2 linked regions of the Prochlorococcus marinus XMU1405 genome follow. The protein of the gene in region 1 interacts with the protein of each later gene in a pairwise test. Links are inferred from orthologs where the notes say so. Each region holds a gene or a part of one and is shown on either strand. Other genes may lie near its edges. The genes, in order: HA148_RS02700 and HA148_RS08185.

The links.
Region 2: the proteins of HA148_RS02700 (region 1) and HA148_RS08185 interact in binary tests that used the Escherichia coli proteins (3 or more experiments, as listed by UniProt). The link is inferred for Prochlorococcus marinus XMU1405 from one-to-one orthologs.

What each region holds. Positions count from the first base shown.
Region 1 is NZ_JAAORF010000001.1:458,477-470,436, reverse strand. Bases 2,277-5,237 are described here. They hold HA148_RS02700 (peptidoglycan D,D-transpeptidase FtsI family protein), read right to left. Parts: upstream 4,653-5,237; coding sequence 2,901-4,652; downstream 2,277-2,900. Other genes in these bases: HA148_RS02690 (CPBP family intramembrane glutamic endopeptidase), read right to left, coding at 5,166-5,237; HA148_RS02695 (hypothetical protein), read right to left, coding at 4,652-5,080; tal (transaldolase), read right to left, coding at 2,277-2,810. Outside these bases: pyrH (UMP kinase), read left to right, coding at 1-84; frr (ribosome recycling factor), read left to right, coding at 107-655; HA148_RS02710 (NAD(P)/FAD-dependent oxidoreductase), read left to right, coding at 652-1,785; more of tal, read right to left, coding at 1,809-2,276; more of HA148_RS02690, read right to left, coding at 5,238-6,527; HA148_RS02685 (histidine phosphatase family protein), read left to right, coding at 6,643-7,971; lepB (signal peptidase I), read right to left, coding at 8,025-8,684; HA148_RS02675 (Spx/MgsR family RNA polymerase-binding regulatory protein), read right to left, coding at 8,714-9,070; HA148_RS02670 (inorganic diphosphatase), read right to left, coding at 9,067-9,621; HA148_RS02665 (hypothetical protein), read right to left, coding at 9,611-9,865; HA148_RS02660 (hypothetical protein), read right to left, coding at 9,962-10,312; HA148_RS02655 (proline--tRNA ligase), read left to right, coding at 10,488-11,960. UniProt on the Escherichia coli protein: Essential cell division protein that catalyzes cross-linking of the peptidoglycan cell wall at the division septum. Required for localization of FtsN.
Region 2 is NZ_JAAORF010000003.1:383,442-389,701, forward strand. Bases 706-3,536 are described here. They hold HA148_RS08185 (FtsW/RodA/SpoVE family cell cycle protein), read left to right. Parts: upstream 706-1,418; coding sequence 1,419-2,654; downstream 2,655-3,536. Other genes in these bases: HA148_RS08180 (hypothetical protein), read right to left, coding at 706-1,152; HA148_RS08190 (cytochrome c biogenesis protein CcdA), read left to right, coding at 2,737-3,393; HA148_RS08195 (cytochrome c biogenesis protein ResB), read left to right, coding at 3,394-3,536. Also shown: atpB (F0F1 ATP synthase subunit A), read right to left, coding at 1-652; more of HA148_RS08180, read right to left, coding at 676-705; more of HA148_RS08195, read left to right, coding at 3,537-4,680; queF (preQ(1) synthase), read right to left, coding at 4,677-5,087; HA148_RS08205 (hypothetical protein), read left to right, coding at 5,277-5,522; HA148_RS08210 (P-II family nitrogen regulator), read left to right, coding at 5,547-5,885; HA148_RS08215 (TlyA family RNA methyltransferase), read right to left, coding at 5,887-6,260.

The sequences.
Region 1 (11,960 bases):
CCAATTATGGTTTTTGATATATTCAAAAAAGGGAACATTTCTAAAGCTGTTGCTGGTGAGCCAATAGGCTCTTTAATTAGTTAAAAGTCATTTAATTTTTTTAATTATGAAAGAAAAAGAAATTCAAGAAAATATGAATAAAAGTATTGAAGCCACACAAAGAAACTTTAATACAATTAGGACAGGAAGAGCCAATGCTTCCTTGTTAGACAGAGTAAGTGTTGAGTACTACGGAGCAGAAACACCAATCAAATCGCTTGCCACTATAAGCACTGTTGATTCGCAAACAATTTCAATACAACCTTTCGATATTTCATGTTTACAAGCGATAGAGAAATCTATTTCTATGAGTGATTTAGGTATAACTCCAAATAATGATGGAAAAGTAATAAGAATAAATGTTCCTCCTTTAACAGAAGAAAGAAGAAAAGAATTTTGTAAATTAGCCTCTAAATATGCAGAGGAAGGAAAAGTAGCTTTGAGAAATATCAGAAGAGATGCTGTTGATAAAGAAAAAAAAGACGAAAAAGAAGGCCTTATTTCTATTGACGAATCGAGAGATAATCAATCTGAAATTCAAAAAATTACTGATAAATATATTTCTTTAATAGAAACTAAATTGTCTGAGAAAGAGAAGGAAATTCTAAAAGTTTGATAGAATTTGACGTTGTAATAATTGGTGGAGGTTTATCAGGCTCTTCCACTGCTCTTAACCTATCAAAGAAAGGATATTCAGTTTTAATTATTGAAAAAGAAAAATTCCAAGATTACAATCCATGTGCTGGTGGGATGGCATCTTCGATGCAAAGATTTCTTCCTTTAAATATAGAAGATTGCATAGAATCAAAAATTAAGAATGTTGAATTCAGATGGAAGTCTGCAGATAATGTGACTGCTGATCTGACTGGTGAATCCCCATTTTGGATTGTTAAAAGGGAAAAACTAGATCAATTATTACTCGATGAATCATTGAGTAATGGTGCTCAGATAATGAGACCATTATTGATAGAAAAAATCATAAAAAAAAATGATAAATGGGAAATTACTTGCAGTAACAAAATAAAATACATAGCAGAATTCCTTGTAATTGCAGATGGATCCCAATCGAAATGGGCGAGTTATTTCAATTTAGGTCCAAGAAAACCGAAATTTGCTAATACAATCTCATTAAGATTGAAAGGTTTAGGTGAAATACCTAGAGATGCAGTTAGATTTGAGTTTGGATTTATAAAATATGGTTTTGCATGGGCATTCCCCCTAAAAGAAAGCTTAAATATTGGTTTAGGTACTTTTATAAATAATGGTCTCTTAGAAAATCAGGTTATAAATAACCAAGTGATCAAAAGCTTCGGTTTTTATGATTTTCCTCATAAAACAACTAGTAAGAAACTGAGAATATGGAATGGCTTCCACTCAATTAATGGTGACAAAGTTTTAGCAGTTGGAGATGCCGCATCTTTATGTGATCCATTTTTAGCTGAAGGAATTAGACCATCTTTAATTAGCAGTTTCTATGCTGCAGAATACATTGATCAGTGTTTATCAGGAACAGTAGATGATTTAAGTCTTTATACAAAAAAAATTAACAGCATTTGGGGGAAATCAATGGCTTGGGGGAGGAGAATAGCACAAGTATTTTATAGATTTCCAAGAACTGGATATCAATTAGGTGTCAAAAGAAAAACCGCACCTAAACGTATTGCTCAAATATTATCAGGCGAAATGAGCTATGAAGATATTGCAAAAAGAGTTATCAGAAGGCTTTTAACAAAAAGTGGTACTTGATTCTTTTAAATTCAAACTTAAATTTAGTTAGCAGAAATCAATTTATGATTTTTAATCTCTGAATATCTCTTTAGTAGCAGCTCTTCCAATTCTTCTATAGCCTTACTGAATCCAGTAATACCTTCACTAAGCTTTTCACTTGCCATTTGATCTTCTAACATACTTAATCTGAAATCTTTTTCTTCAAATTCGTAGTCAATAGAATTATTTATTTGGGTACTTACATCTAATTTCCTAACTAACTCTCCTTTTTCTTTTTTCAGTTCCTCAAGAAATTTTGGTGCGATTGTTAAAAGATCGCAACCTGCTAATTCTTTTATTTCATCAAGATTTCTAAAACTCGCTCCCATGACTTCTGTTTCGAATCCCTTTTCTTTAAAGTACTTGTATATTTGAGTAACTGAAATAACACCAGGGTCTTCAGCACCAGCAAAACTAGTTTTACCAGTTTTTGCTTTATGCCAATCTAATATACGGCCAACGAAAGGAGAAATTAGAGTTATCTTTGCATTGGCACAAGTTACCGCTTGGCAGAAGTTAAAAAGTAAAGTTAGGTTGCACCTAATACCCTCTTTTTCCAAAATTTCAGCTGCCTTAATTCCCTCCCAAGTTGCGGCAATCTTAATCAAGATTCTTTCCTTTTCAATTCCAAAATTTTTGTAAAGTTTGATCAATTTTCTAGCTTTTTCAACGGTAGCTTCAGTGTCAAAGCTAAGTCTTGCATCAACTTCTGTAGATACGCGCCCTGAAATAATTTTCAAAATTTCTTTTCCAAAAAATACTGAAACTTGATCAACAGTTTCTTTAATTAACTCAATTTCGGAGAATCCTTGGGGCAAGGCATTTTCTGAACTTTCTAAAGCTTTATCAATTAATTTCACATAATCAGGGTTCTTAGCAGCAGCAAGTATTAGTGATGGATTGGTGGTGGCGTCCCTTGGTTGAAATTTTTTTATCGAATCTAAATCTCCAGTATCAGCAACAACAACGGTCATTGAGGACAATTGTTCTAAAATTGATTTCATATCTAGATAATCATATATATACATAAACTAGCTTTTATTCCTGATGAAATCATCAGATAATGAACTAAATATTTATAAAATTGTGAAATTTTAGGGTTTTTTAACAATCATTCCATGATTTTTAATCTTGGGAGGTATTTTTTCAATTACTATTAAACTCTCGATAATTTCTTTAGCAACTGGTACAGCAACAGTTGAACCATATGCATAAGATTTAGATGGCTCATCAACGACTACAAGGACAGCATATTTCGGATCATTAACTGGTAAGGTCGCCACAAAACTGCAAACTTTTTTACTTGTATAGGAACCATTTAAGGCTTTTTGGGAAGTACCCGTTTTCCCTGCTATCCTATAACCCTCGATTTTTACTCCAGATCCACTGCCTTTATCAACTACGCTCTCCATCCATTCAAGAACAGTTTTAGAGACTTCGTGTGAAAAAAATTGCTTTTTTGGATTTTTATTTACTCTCTCTTTGAAAGTTGAGGTAACATGTGGAGTCACTTCATAACCACCATTTGCGAGAGCCGCATGAAGTTGAAGCAATTTAAGTGGCGAGATTGAGAAACCTTTGCCAAAAGAAGTTACTGCAGGCTCAATTGATTGATTTACAAATAAGTCTTTTTTCTTTAGTTGGCCAGCAGTTGATTCAAATAAGTCAGTTTCTAAATTTTTATTTATACCTAAATTTTTTAGCCAATCCCAATAAATTGTAGGGTCTAAATTTTGCATTATTTTTACCATCCCAACATTGCTTGAAACCTGCAAAACTTTTGGATAGTCAATATATCCATTACCTTTTTTATCCCAATTAGAAATCGTCCATCCTCCAACATTAATTTTCCCAATATCTTCGACTACTCCATCTTTCTGGATTACTTTTTCTTCTAAAGCTAAGGCAAGATTAATAGGTTTAAAAGTTGAACCAGGCTCAAATAAATCTTGAGAATACCAACCCCTAAAAAGTCGAGAATCATACTGCCAAAATTTATTTGGATCGTAAGAAGGGACTGTAACCAAGGAAAGAATCCGACCATTATTAACATCCATAACTATGGCAAATCCTTTCTTTGCTTTCCATTTGCTTACTTGCTTTGATAATGCATTGAATGAAGCTTTCTGTAATTTTGAATCTATAGTTAGGCCTAAACTTTTGTAATCAGAAACAAAATCACCTGGGGCTGAATAATCCGGTAAAGGAGTTCCATCTCCTCCTCTTTTTATTAAATTACTTTTATTAAAAACTTTAATTTGATTATCTAAATAAAGCTCTAAACCTGCTGAAGCTATATTCTCATCATTAACAAAACCGACAAGATTAGAGTAAAGCTTCCCTTGTGGATAATATCTCTGCGAATATTTAAATAAATCAATACCACTTATTTGAAGGTTCTTAATCTTTTCAGCCTTTTCTTCAGAAATTTTATCCAAAAGCTTGATACCACTCTTTTTATTATTAAATTTACTCAAAAGTATTTCACCATTTATATCCAAGATAGGTGACAATTTTTCTGTAACTTCTTCAATACTGCGAACTCTGTTAATTGAATCACCAGGAAAATTAAAATATTTTGGATGAGCCCATAATTTATAGAGCGGTTTATCGTAAGCAACTAGTCTATTATTTCTATCAACAATTGCTCTCCTTTTTTTTAAGGCATTAGTTTTAGAAGACTGTATTAATCTGGCTTTCCTTTGCAAATCAGAGGCGTTATAGACTTGCAATTTAACTAACCTACCAAACAAACAAAATATTAATAGTAAGCTAAAAATATACAGAAATTTAAATCTTCTTTGATCAAGGGGTATTAGACAAACAATTTTTTTGTATTTTTTCATCAATATCCCCTTTGATATTTGCTATCACTAAAACCTTCAACGAAGGTACTTAAATTTTTCTTGAACAAACTCTCTTTTTTTTCTGGAAGTTTATCAAGATAGATTAAATCTTCAGGTTTAGTTTTTCTATAGATATTGAGAGACTCAAGTTTACTTATATAAAATTCCTCAATTTTAGAAATATAATCAATTAGATTATTATTGACAGCTCTTGTCTTAGATAAATTTTTATATGTATTTGACCATTTTCTTTGACTATTAAAAGATAAGAAAAATAAGGTTAAAATTAATACCAAAAGAGAGATATTTATGGTGTCGATAATTTGATGTATTAATTTGATATCAATTATGGATGTTTTTTCAGAATTTTTTTTACTTTCATATGAAACTTTTTTTTTTAAATTAAGTTGATTCCCATAAGGTTTCATCTATGATTTATGTTTTGAATAAAAGAAGTGTTATTAATTAAATAAACATCTTTTTGTTTGATTCGCAAGTAAGAAATTAAATTCTTTATGTCCTCAATAAGAACAAATTTAAGAAAGTCAATCCATTCCATAGAGAATGCATGATAACTGAAGAAAACAAACTTCCTGAAGCAATTCTTGTAATTGCTAATCCAATCCCTAGAACAAATAATGGCGGCATTTCTCCCAAACTTAAATGGGCTAATGCAAAGATAAAAGATGAAACTATGATGCCCGAAATTACTCCAAAATCTCTTGAAAGAGTTGGCAGTAAAATACCCCGAAATATAATTTCCTCAAATAGAGGAGCTAATAAAGTTGTTGTTACAAATAATAAAAAAAATGATAAGTAATTATTATTATTTAGAACAATTTCTAGTAAAGGGTTACTACCATTCTGATTATCGATCAAACTATTCATAATTAGAGAAATCAATAAAACAAAAGGGACAATTGCTAACCAACCCTTAATTCCCTGAGTAATTGCATACTTTATTGGAAAGAAATTGAACTGTAAATAATCCTTTTTAAAAGTGAATTCTCTATTCAAAGATTTAAGTTGATAATAAACTATCCCTAATGGCGGAATAGCCATAAAAAGATATCCAAAGAATATTTTTAAAGATTGCGACAATTCATCAGAAATACTTTTAGAAAAAAGTTCAACCAAACTTATAGAGAACAAAGGTGATACTACTTCTCCTAAAACAACAAATCCACCTGCTATTAGTAAAACCATATCTATTAATTCTAAATCTAAGGATTTAATTTCTTGCCAACCAAACTTTTTCAAAGATATGGTGCTCCATAATATTTTTAGAGCCAGTATGGAGCCAATAAGTATTGACAAAAGTGGTATTAGTCTAATGGCTAATATTTTTAAAAACATTTTGCTTGAAAATGATTTTGTTATTAATGAACTATCGTCAAAATCAAATTTCCGGCTTAAAAGATGATATAAAAATCTATCATCTTTAAATAAATCAAATTTATTAGAATTTGGTTTATATAAATTATTATTAGATTTTTTTTCTATCTCATCAATCAGAAATTTATAGTTTTTATTTTCAAAGTCATTGGATATATTTTTATAGATTATAGGATCATTTGATTTTGAAGAAACTATTCTAATTAATTTATTTCTTTCTGTTAGCTCTTCAAATGAGAACTCAGAGAGTGATTTATTTATTTGATCAACAGGATCATTTATGATAAAAAACTTTTTTAGATCTACAGGTATTGATTGGACCGATAATTCAGCAATTTCTTGTTCTTTTTGACTTATATCAAATGAAACAGACGGTCTATTTAAACTATCTCTTAAGCCTTGCTGCCATACAAAAAAAGTTATGACTATAGAAATAAAAGCTAAAGTGAGTTTTGGCTTAGAAACATTTTTAAAGATCATAACTCATTATATTTTGAAAACCATACTTAGTTATCATTGAAGTTCGTGATGTTTATGTATCTATTTTAATCACGCCATGAGATGATTAAATAATCTTAATTTTCAAACTTATATAATGGCTATACGATTAGTGTTAGTTAGGCATGGACTAAGCAGTTTCAATGCAAAAGGATTAATTCAAGGAAGAACAGATGATTCAATACTAACTGATGAAGGATACGAACAAGCTCAAAAAGCAGGCAAAGCATTATCAAAAATAAACTTCGATAAAATCTATTCCTCCCCACTTGTAAGAGCGGCAGAGACTGCAAAAACAATTAAAAAGATCTTTGATGAAGAGCAAGATATTGTATTCGATAATAATTTGCTAGAGGTAGATCTTAGTGAATGGTCTGGTCTAAAAATTGATGAAATAAAAAAGAAATTTCCGGAAATTTACCCTATATGGAAAAATGATCCAGAAAATCTTATCTTAAAAAGAAATGACAATAAAACTTATAAACCAATTCAAGAGTTATTTTTTCAAGCAACAAATTTTGTAGAAGATATTTTAAAAATTTATCAACACAAAGATGATATAAATATTTTAGTTGTTGGACATAATGCAATTCTCAGATGTTTAATACTTTTGTTATTAGGAAAGCCTAAGCAAGGTTTTAGAAAAATAAGATTAGAAAATGCTTCTTTCTCGATACTCAATATTTCAAAGAAAGATAATTCTTTTAAGACTCAAATTGAATGCTTAAATCAAACTTCCCATCTTAATAAAAATATTCCAAATAAAATTGGAGATTCCAGAATATTTCTAATAAGGCATGGTGAAACTAACTGGAACAAAGAAGGTAGATTTCAAGGCCAAATTGATATCCCTTTAAATGAAAACGGAAAAGATCAAGCTAGAAAGACTTTTGAATATTTGAGAAATATTTCTTTCAATAAGGCATTTTCAAGTTCAATGCATAGGCCTTATGAAACTGCACAAATAATCCTTCAAAATAACAAAGATTTAAAAATTGAGAAAATAGATTTACTGGTAGAAATCAGTCACGGATTATGGGAGGGTAAATTGGAAGCAGAAATTAGAGAAGAGTGGCCTGCTTTACTAAAAAATTGGCATGATAAACCTGAAGAAGTAATAATGCCCGAAGGTGAATGTATAAAAGATGTATCAGAAAGGTCAGTAGAAGCTTTTGAAAAAATTTGTTTATCTCAAAAGGATAATGATCAAACCCTCTTGGTTGCTCATGATGCAGTCAATAAAACTCTAATTTGTAATATCCTTGGGATTAATTATTCAAATATTTGGATGATAAAACAGGGTAATGGCGGCATAACAATAATTGATCTTTTTAATGATCCTAATAAGCCCCCTGTGATTAGCGCTCTTAACATAACAACACATCTAGGGGGAATACTTGATTCAACTGCTTCCGGAGCACTTTAAATTAAGCCTTGTTAAAAATTTATTTTGATAAAGTCAGAGGTAGGGGAAAGGCTTCATTTACTGAAAAAGCCAACTTGACTAAGAGGCCAAAATCTGAAATATGCTTTACCAATTATCTCTTTTTTATGAAGAAATTTACTTCCAGGCCAATATCTTCCATCCCAGCTATTTGCCCTATTATCACCTAAAACTAAAAAATGATCTTCTGGCACTTTTATGTTTTCAAATTTACCACAATTATTAAATAGGGATAATGAGCACTTATAAGAGACATAGGGTTCAGGAATTAATTTATTATTTATTATTAATTCACCATTAGACTTTACACTTACAATTTCTCCTGGGAGGGCCACCACTCTTTTAATATAAGCATCGCAAGCTTGATCCCTCAAACCAGGAATAAACGACATTGGAGGAAAACTCATAAAAAAACAATATCTTTTATTTGGTAAAGGCTTAGATCTTGAGGAAATTAACTTTTTATCAAACGAGTAAGGTGAGTTAAAAACGACAATATCTCCTCTTTTTGGTAAAGAGTTTCTTATCGAAAATTTTTCAATAATTAACCTATCATTTATTTGTAATTCTGGGAGCATTGAACCAGAAGGGATATAACGTGGTTCTGCAAAAAATGATCTACAAGAAGAAACAAAAAAAGTTAATAGAATTAGTAGACCCCATTCTTTAAAAAAACTTTTTATGGAACTAGGCATAGGATTAATCAAGTCCTGATTTTCTAGACTTATTTAAATTGTTTTGCATATTCAATTTCGTTAAAACCTAATATTACTTTTTTCAATTCGTAAATCAAAAATGGTCTTTTTATTAATTTGCCATCACTTAAAAGAAGTTGAATAATTTCTTCCTTTGACAAACGATCAATATCAAGATCAAGAGTTTTAAAGGCTTTACCTCTTGTATTGAAAATACTTTTCTTATCATCAGAGTATTGTTCCAAAGCTAGATTTAAATAATTAACTAGTGGAGGTTCTTTTACAATATCAATTAACTGAAATTCAAAATCTTTGCTTTCAAGCCACTTTGCAGCTTTTCGGCATGTAGAGCATTTTAAATAACTATAAAAAATTATTTTATTCAATTTAATTTACTAATATTTGATTTCTTAAGTACTTTAAAGTTTTTCTTTTTTAGAGGCATACAACTTTTCAATAAATTTTCCACTACATCAAAATCCCTCCAACCATCAATTTGAACTGTTCTTCCATCGAGTCCTTTACTTGTTCTAAAAAATTCTGCAACATCCTCGAGCTGATTAGGAGCAATTTGATTAATACTCACTATGTTAGCCTGCCTAGGATTAGCAATAGGCACACATAAAAGTTTTCCATCATATGCACCACAATCATGCATATCCAAAACTCCAATAGGTCTAGCTTTTATTAGACAACCGGCAAAAGTAGGTTCGTCCATTATCACCATTGCATCAAGGGGAGCTCCATCTTCAGCCAGGGTATTTGGGATAAAACCATAATCAAAAGGGTACCTTACTGAAGAATGTAATACTCTGTCTAGGGCCATTATTCCTGCGTCAGAGCAATATTCATATTTATTCCTACTCCCTGCAGGTATTTCAACAACAATATTCACTATTCCCTTCATTGGAGATGGAGGTATTGAACTAAGGTCCATCTTTTGTAAAATCCTGATTATGAATTATCTCGTTTCCTTGAGATAAAGGTCTGCCAATTAAAATGCTTATTAAAGGTAAAAAAATTGTCAAAAAGGCAAAAATAATACCTAAAGATGATATTGATAAACTCCTTATACTTAAGGGGTCATCATCATCTCTTTCAAAATCACTTCGAGCAGAACCATGAGAAGATTCTTCGCTTGATTTACTTTGAATAAACTGCTTTGATTTCGTGTAACTCAAGAACTCTTAATTGGTAAAGATTAAGGAGATAATTAAACATCATTATCCTACATTTAAAATGTCAATAAATCAAAACATTGATTGGTGACTTTTTAATTACTCTTTTTCTAGCAAAGACCTAATAGATTTTAGTTCGTCTAATATTTGCACCAGTATATTTTGAGCAGCGGACGAAGGTGTATTAAAGACCTCTACAGTAACTTCCTTTATTCTTAAAATATCTTTTGCAAATCTTGCTACTTCATTAGGATGGAATTTTAAAGGATCTTTTTGATCAGTCCGAAATTCGGGATTTAATTTTCTTGGATTAAAACTAGGGTTTAGATTTCTTAAATCTGTATTTGTATACCTATAGACAGAAGCTCTTGATCTATTTAGGAATTTTTGAACTTCATCAATACCTACTAATTCCTCTTCACTAGAAATATTGGAATCTATATTTTCCATAAACTTAAGAAAATGATTAAGTAGTAATGAACTTTTTAAAGAGTCTTAACTTCATTACTGAAGAAGTTAGCAGAAAGAGCATTCTTAGACTAGCCGCGTTGAGGGACTCAAGACACTTTGAATTATTTTTTCATCTTAATTGATAAAATCAAATAATATCTAGGGATTTTTTTGTATGCGCGTGACCACCTCATTTCCTCTGGGGACACTTCGTGACACACCTTCTGAAGCTGAGATTATTTCACATCAATTACTCTTAAAAGCTGGGTATATTCGCAGAGTTAACAGCGGTATTTATGCATACATGCCACTAATGCTTAGAGTTATTGAAAAAATATCCGAAATAATAGAGAAAGAACTTAATAGTATTGGTTGTACAAAATTACTATTACCCCAACTTCATCCTGCAGATTTATGGAAAAAAAGTGAAAGGTGGGAAGGATATACCGCAGGTGAAGGAATAATGTTTAATCTCAAAGATAGACAAGGTAAAGAATTTGGTTTAGCGCCAACTCACGAAGAGGTGATCACGAGTATTGCATCAGAGACCATCAACTCCTATAAGCAATTACCTCAATGTTTTTACCAAATTCAGACAAAATTTAGAGATGAAATAAGGCCAAGGTTTGGATTGATGAGAAGTAGAGAATTCATAATGAAAGATGGTTATTCTTTTCATTCTTCAGAAAACGATCTAGCTTCTTTCTATGAAAAAGTGGGCAATGCTTATGAAAATATTTTTAAATCTTGTGGACTGCAGATAGTAGGGGTTGAAGCTGATAGTGGAGCAATTGGGGGTGCTTCATCTAAAGAATTTATGGTCACTGCTGATGCTGGGGAAGATTCCATTTTGTTCACTCAAAGCGGATCTTATGCTGCCAATATCGAAAAAGCTGTTTCTCTACCCTCTAAACCTATTCCACTAAAAGACAATATTGCAGAGTGGTTGGAAACGCCTCATCAAAAAACAATTCTAGAAGTTTGCAATAATAACAATTTAGTCCCAAGTCAGATTATTAAAGTAGTAATATTCCTTGCACAGTTCGAAGGTAAATTTGAGGTCCCAATTCTTGCATGCATAAGAGGCGATCAACACATTAATGAAGTAAAGCTTTTTAACTTAATCAATAAACTTAATCACTTCAATCTCCTTAATCTTAAAAAGATTGAAGACAAAAATACTATCGAAAAAAATCTAGTTGATTTACCCTTAGGTTTTATAGGGCCAGATTTAGATAATAAAACTATTAAAGCTACTTCTAATTGGGAAAAAAAATGGACAAGAATAATTGATCATTCTGCAAGTGAACTTTCAAAGTTTATAAGTGGTGGGAATAAAGTTAATTTCCATAAAGTTTTTCAAGAATTTTCTTTTGATTCGAAAGACTATCTAATTGGGGATATCAGGAATGCCAAAAAAGGAGATAAAGTAAGTATTTATAATGATGAAGAACTTAAAGAAAAAAAAGGTATCGAGATTGGACATATTTTCCAACTAGGTCAGAAATATAGTGAAAAATTAAATGCAAAGTTCTCCGATAAGGACGGTCAGTTAAAAAATTTATGGATGGGTTGTTACGGAATAGGAGTGACAAGAATAGCTCAAGCCGCTATCGAACAGAATCATGATCAAAAAGGAATTTGTTGG
Region 2 (6,260 bases), on another replicon or contig:
TAGTAAATAATCCAAGGAACATAACAGGTATTGGGAGAATTAGCGGTACCAAAAAGACTAGAACACCAACAACAAGCTCATCAGCCAAAATATTTCCAAATAGCCTGAAAGAGAGTGATAAAGGTTTTGTAAAGTCCTCTAGAATTTTGAAGGGAAGCATAATAGGAGTTGGATGAACATAATATTCGAAGTATCTCCAACCCTTATTGCTTAAACCTGCATAGAAATAAGAAAGCGACACCAATAAAGCCAAAGCTATAGTTGTATTGATATCTGCAGTAGGTGCTCCTAATTCTCCACTTGGTAACTTAATCAATCTCCAAGGAATTAAAGCTCCTCCCCAATTACTAACAAAGACGAATAAAAATAAAGTACCTATAAATGGCATCCAATCTCTGTATACTTTTTCACCTATTTGAGTCCTAGCAAGATCTCTTATGTAATCCCAGAGGAACTCAAGCAAGTTTTGAAGGCCTTTAGGATCATTTTCCATTTTTTTAGTTCCTAAAGAAATAAAAACTAATAAAGCTCCTAATAAAATCCAAGATGTTAAAAATACCTGCCCATGTAGTCTGATATTTCCAATTTGCCAATAAAGATGTTGACCAACTTCTAATGCTGCAAAATTTGTTAGCAAGGAATTAAAAAACATTTGTTTTGAATAAAAAAATTTACTTAATAACGTGAAAAATAAAGAATGAGTGAAGGCTTATAAATAAAAAAACCTATCATCGCAGGAAAAATATCTAAAGATCCTAGCTTGCTCGCAAAAATAAAGAGGCAAACTGGAACTAATAGTTGCAATTTTGATACACCTGATGATTCTTTACCAAGTTTCCCTATACTTTTGGCAAGCAAACGTAGGTAAAAAATGCCGGCAATTGCACCTGTAAAAATACTAAAACCAAAAGTAAAGCCTAGAAAAATTCCAGTTATTGATGCTAAAAAAATAGAAACAATAAAAGTAATTCCAAAAATTGTTAATTGCAATTTTGTGTATTCGTCATTTTGAGAAAGCAAATAATCTATTAGATTGGCAATGCCAGATTTACTTTCTTTGATGATCGGATTATTTAGGGATTGAGGAAATTGAACATTCTCATTAGAAGGATGCTCAAGTTTTTTTCTATTTGAGTCCACTGATGTGAACATAGCTTAAAAACTCCTCTTTATGGTTTGAAATAAGTATATAAACTCACGGAATCTATCACGGAGAGGTACCTTTTAGCTAGTTTTTTTTTATAAAAAATTAATTCTTAAGATTTATGATGAATTCATAGACCACTTTTTACTTTATTCTTCAAAAATAAAATTTATTCAAAGTCATCTTTTTAATTGCTTTAACACTTAAAAACGTTAATAAAAGACTTGGCAAAATCACAATTAAACGTCTCAATAGTACATATACATCTAAAAAGTTGGAGATAAGTCAAGAAAAAATAAAATATAAAAGAATTTCTAAAAGAAAAAAAACCTTTAGTTCTAGTTACAAGAAAAATTTAAGCAATTTAACAGATTCTATATTTCCATTACCTTGGACGATATGGCCTTACGAGGCAAAAATCCTCATTGTCCTCATTGGAATTTGGTCAATATTAGGAATATGCATACTAGGATCATCAAGTTGGTGGGTAGCTAGTAGGGAAATGGGACATTGGGCTTATTTCCTTAAAAAACAAATCATTTGGACAATTCCAGGAATTGGTCTTTTTTATTTCCTTCTTAATACAAACATTAGAAATCTTTTAAAGTTTTCAAGAATTATTTTTTACATTTTATTCTTTCTCATTTTCCTTACAAATTTTACTGGAATTACAGTTAATGGATCTTCAAGATGGCTAGTGCTTGGCAGTTTACGTCTGCAGCCATCTGAATTAATTAAACCTTTTCTAATTCTAGAAGCTTCTAATCTTTTCGCACATTGGAATCTAGTGAAGAATGATAAAAAATTAATTTCAATAATATCCTTTGGTTTATTAATTTTATTAATACTAAAACAGCCTAATTTAAGTACTGCTTCATTAACTGGAATTCTTCTTTGGGTAATGGGTTTATGTGGAGGAGTAAAACTTAGCTCTCTTTGCTCATTTGCTTCAATAGGTTTCATTACTGGATGTATCAGCATCCTTAATAACGAATATCAAAAACTGAGAGTTACTTCATTTATAAATCCTTGGAAAGATCAACAAGAAAATGGATTTCAATTAGTTCAGAGTTTATTAGCTATAGGTTCAGGTGGTCTATTTGGCAAAGGTTTTGGACTGTCCATACAAAAATTACAGTATCTACCGTTTATGTATACAGATTTTATTTTTGCCATTTTTGCGGAAGAATTTGGTTTATTGGGGTGTACTTTATTCTTGGGATTTTTAGCAGTATTCTCTTATATAAGTTTAAGAATTAGTCTTAAGTGCAGGAACAACTATACAAAATTAGTTGCTATCGGATGTGGTGTATTGTTGACTGGTCAATCAATAATGCATATTGCTGTAGCAACAGGTTCAATGCCTACTACAGGCTTACCACTACCCTTCATTAGTTATGGTGGCAATTCATTAATAGCTTCTTTTTTTATTGCAGGAATGTTAGTGAGATGTTCATTAGAGTCAACAGGTTTGATTGGTATGATTAATACACGAAAGACTCTTAATTAGTTAGAATTTAAAAGATTTAATTTAAGCTATCGAATCATTTAATTTAATTATTTCAGAATTTTCTCAAAAGGGTAATCTGCTTATGCAGAATGGTCTTAATAGTCCTGGTCCATTTACTATATTTTTGGTTTTCAGCGCAGGACTTTTAACAAGTCTTGGACCATGCTCATTATCATTACTTCCAGTGACAATTGCTTATATAGGAGGAACGGAGAAAAATAAATTTAAACTTATTAGTTTTTCAGGAGGAGTAGTTTTTTCGCTTGTTGCACTGGGGGCTGCGAGTGGATTCTTAGGTAAAATATACGGGCAAATTCCAGCTTATTACACTTCGATTGTTGCCTTGATAGCAATAATAATGGGTTTAAATTTACTAGGAATTTTAAAGTTTCAGTTCCCGAATGGACCTGATCTAAAAAAAATAGAGGACAAGATACCATCCCCCATAGCACCTTTTGCAATAGGAACTACTTTTGGACTAGCCTCTTCACCTTGCATTACTCCAGTTTTAGCAACTCTTCTTGCTTGGGTATCGCAAGCTAAAAACCCGATAATCTCAATTATTTTTTTATTTTTCTTTGGCATAGGCCAAGTCTCTCCACTAATTATTGCGGGAGCCACAACAGAAAACTTAAAAAATTTTTTAGAGCTTAGAAAATTTAGTCAAATAATTCCTACCTTAAGTGGGATATTTTTAGTAGCAATAGGTTTATTAAATTTATTTTCAAATTGGATTTAAATGATTATTTTTAAGAATCTAATTTTAAAAATATCAAGTTTAAGATTCGCAATATCACTTATAATCTTCATAGCTATTGCCAGTGGCATAGGTACTTTTATCCCTCAAGATAATAATAATAAATTTTATATTGATAATTTCGATAGAGCTCCCATTTTTGGATTTTTAGATGGAGAAAAAGTCTTAAAACTTCAATTGGATCATATATATACAAGCTTTTGGTTTTTATTTACATTAATTCTTCTTTGCATTTCTCTGGCAGCTTGTAGTTTCAGGAGGCAAATTCCTTCATTAAAAGCTTCATTAAAATGGATTGAATATAAGAGCGAAAAAAAATTTAGCAAACTGCAACTAACTACAAGTCATCCAATCAATGAAGATGGAGAACATATATCAAAAGTAGATTTGTTACTTAAAAAAAAGGGATGGAAAACATACAAATTTAATAGTCATATTTCTGCAAGAAAAGGGTTAATTGGAAAAATCGGTCCTTTAGTTGTACATATCGGATTAATAGTCTTACTTATAGGTTCAGCATATGGAAGTTTTACAAGTCAATCAAAAGAACAATATTTACTGCCTGGAGAAACTTTAGATCTTGTTAATGAGAGCACAAACTCAAAAGCCAATGTAAAATTAGTCGATTTTTCTATAGAACGAGAAAGTGATGGTGTGCCCAAACAGTTTATTTCAAAATTAAATTTTTCTTCTGAAGATCTAAATTTAAATGAAATGAAAACAACCAAAGTTAATCACCCAATCAGGTTTAAAGGATTAACTATTTATCAAGCAGATTGGGCAATATCAAATGTTGTTTTAGAAATAGATAATATCCTTTATCAATTACAATTAAAGGAGATTCCAGAAATCGGTAATCAAGTTTGGGGAGTTTTAGTTGAATTAGGATCGGAGAATAAAAAAAATTTCCTTTTAACAATAAATAATGAAAATGGTCCACTTAAAATTTCGAATATAGAAAATTTTTCCGGGAATAATCTCTATATCAATGACGACCCTTTAGAAGTTAACTCTTCAAAAGTATCTCTGAAAAAAATAATCCCCAGCAGTGGATTAATAATTAAAAATGATCCGTCCATACCATTTATTTATTTTTCTTTTTTCTTAATAATTTTTGGAACAATAATAAGTCTTATACCAACTAACCAATTATGGATTCTGGTAAATAAAGAATCACAAAAGTTATCTATTGGAGGCCTTAGTAATAAAAATCTAGTAGGTTTTAAAAAAGAATTTTTTAAATTATCAGACGAAATAAAAAATTTTTAACTTCTTTTCTGCCCACTAAAAATATCTAACTGCATAGAAACATTCCCTCTGGGGTTGAATGCAGCATTTAAATGTATCCAGTGAGGTGATCCTTCATTCACTAAATCATCCATAATTCTATTCACAACTTCCTCATGTGATATTTTTATATCCCTAAAATTATTAATATAAAGCTTTAAAGACTTCAACTCATAGACTTTCAAATTAGGTTGATAAATAATATTTAGCTTTGCAAAATCTGGATAACCAGAAAAGGGGCACTTACATGTAAATTCAGGTAACTGAATAGAAATTTCATAAATTCTTTTCTTATTTGGATTATCGAAACAAATTATTTTTGATTCTTCAATAATTCTCTCACCATATAGCGGTCTTTGAGTCGAATCTTCTAATTTAGCTGTACTCATTTTTAGTAGAACTTTTTTACTAAACCTATATAAAAACTATATATAAAGATAAAAATTCGCAAAAGTATCAACGAATCTAAGTATTACAATTGACTAAGTCAAAAGATGTTAAATCTTATTTTTGTATCAACAGCAACATTCATAATGTCCGCCGAAAGGTTTATATGTGTTTAGTTCAATGAAAAATTAATGGACATTTGTTTGATAACTATCGATAACAACTTAAATAAATCCCTTCAACCAAAAACTGCAATTGGAATGTTATGGCTTCAAACACACTTTGAGAATGATCAGTGGGAAGCGTTGTCAAATAGTAAAGTAATAATTTCTGAAGAAAATTCCCAACTATTAATTGAAGACGCCAAGAATGCAGGCCTTAATATTGAATGTTTTTCAGATATTTCAATGTTGGATGTTTTCCCAAAAAACAATTAAAATAGAAATATTCAATCTTTAATCATGAAGAAAATTGAAGCAATCATACGTCCATTTAAGTTGGAGGATGTAAAAATTGCATTAGTAAATTCCGGTATTGTTGGAATGACAGTTAGTGAAGTTAGAGGTTTTGGAAGGCAAAAAGGACAAGTTGAAAGATATAGAGGTTCAGAATTTACAGTGGAATTCCTTCAAAAACTTAAAGTAGAAGTTGTCGTAGAAGATGAAAAGGTTAATTCAGTCATAGATGCGATTGCTGAAGCAGCAAAAACTGGAGAGATAGGTGACGGAAAAATATTCATCACATCAATTGATTCAGTTGTAAGAATTAGAACTGGCGACAAAGACGAAGAAGCTCTTTAATTCAAAGAGTTTCTTTTACTAAATTTTGTATATATTCACTATTAATACTTTTATTTGATTGACTTCCTAAGGTCATCCAAGCTAGATATTCATGATTCCCAGCAGGACCTACCAGCGGAGAAGCTATCAAATTCTTTATATTCCATTGGAAATTCTTAGCAGCATAGATAACAGACTCTATAGCCTCAGTATGGAATTTAGGATTGCGAACAACACCTCCTTTACTGACTTTATCTTTACCTACCTCAAATTGGGGTTTAATTAAAAATATTCCCTCAATACAATCACCTTCTAATAAATTACTAATAGATTTAAAAACTAACTTTAATGAAATAAAAGACAAATCAGCAACAACAAAATTTGGTAATTCATTAC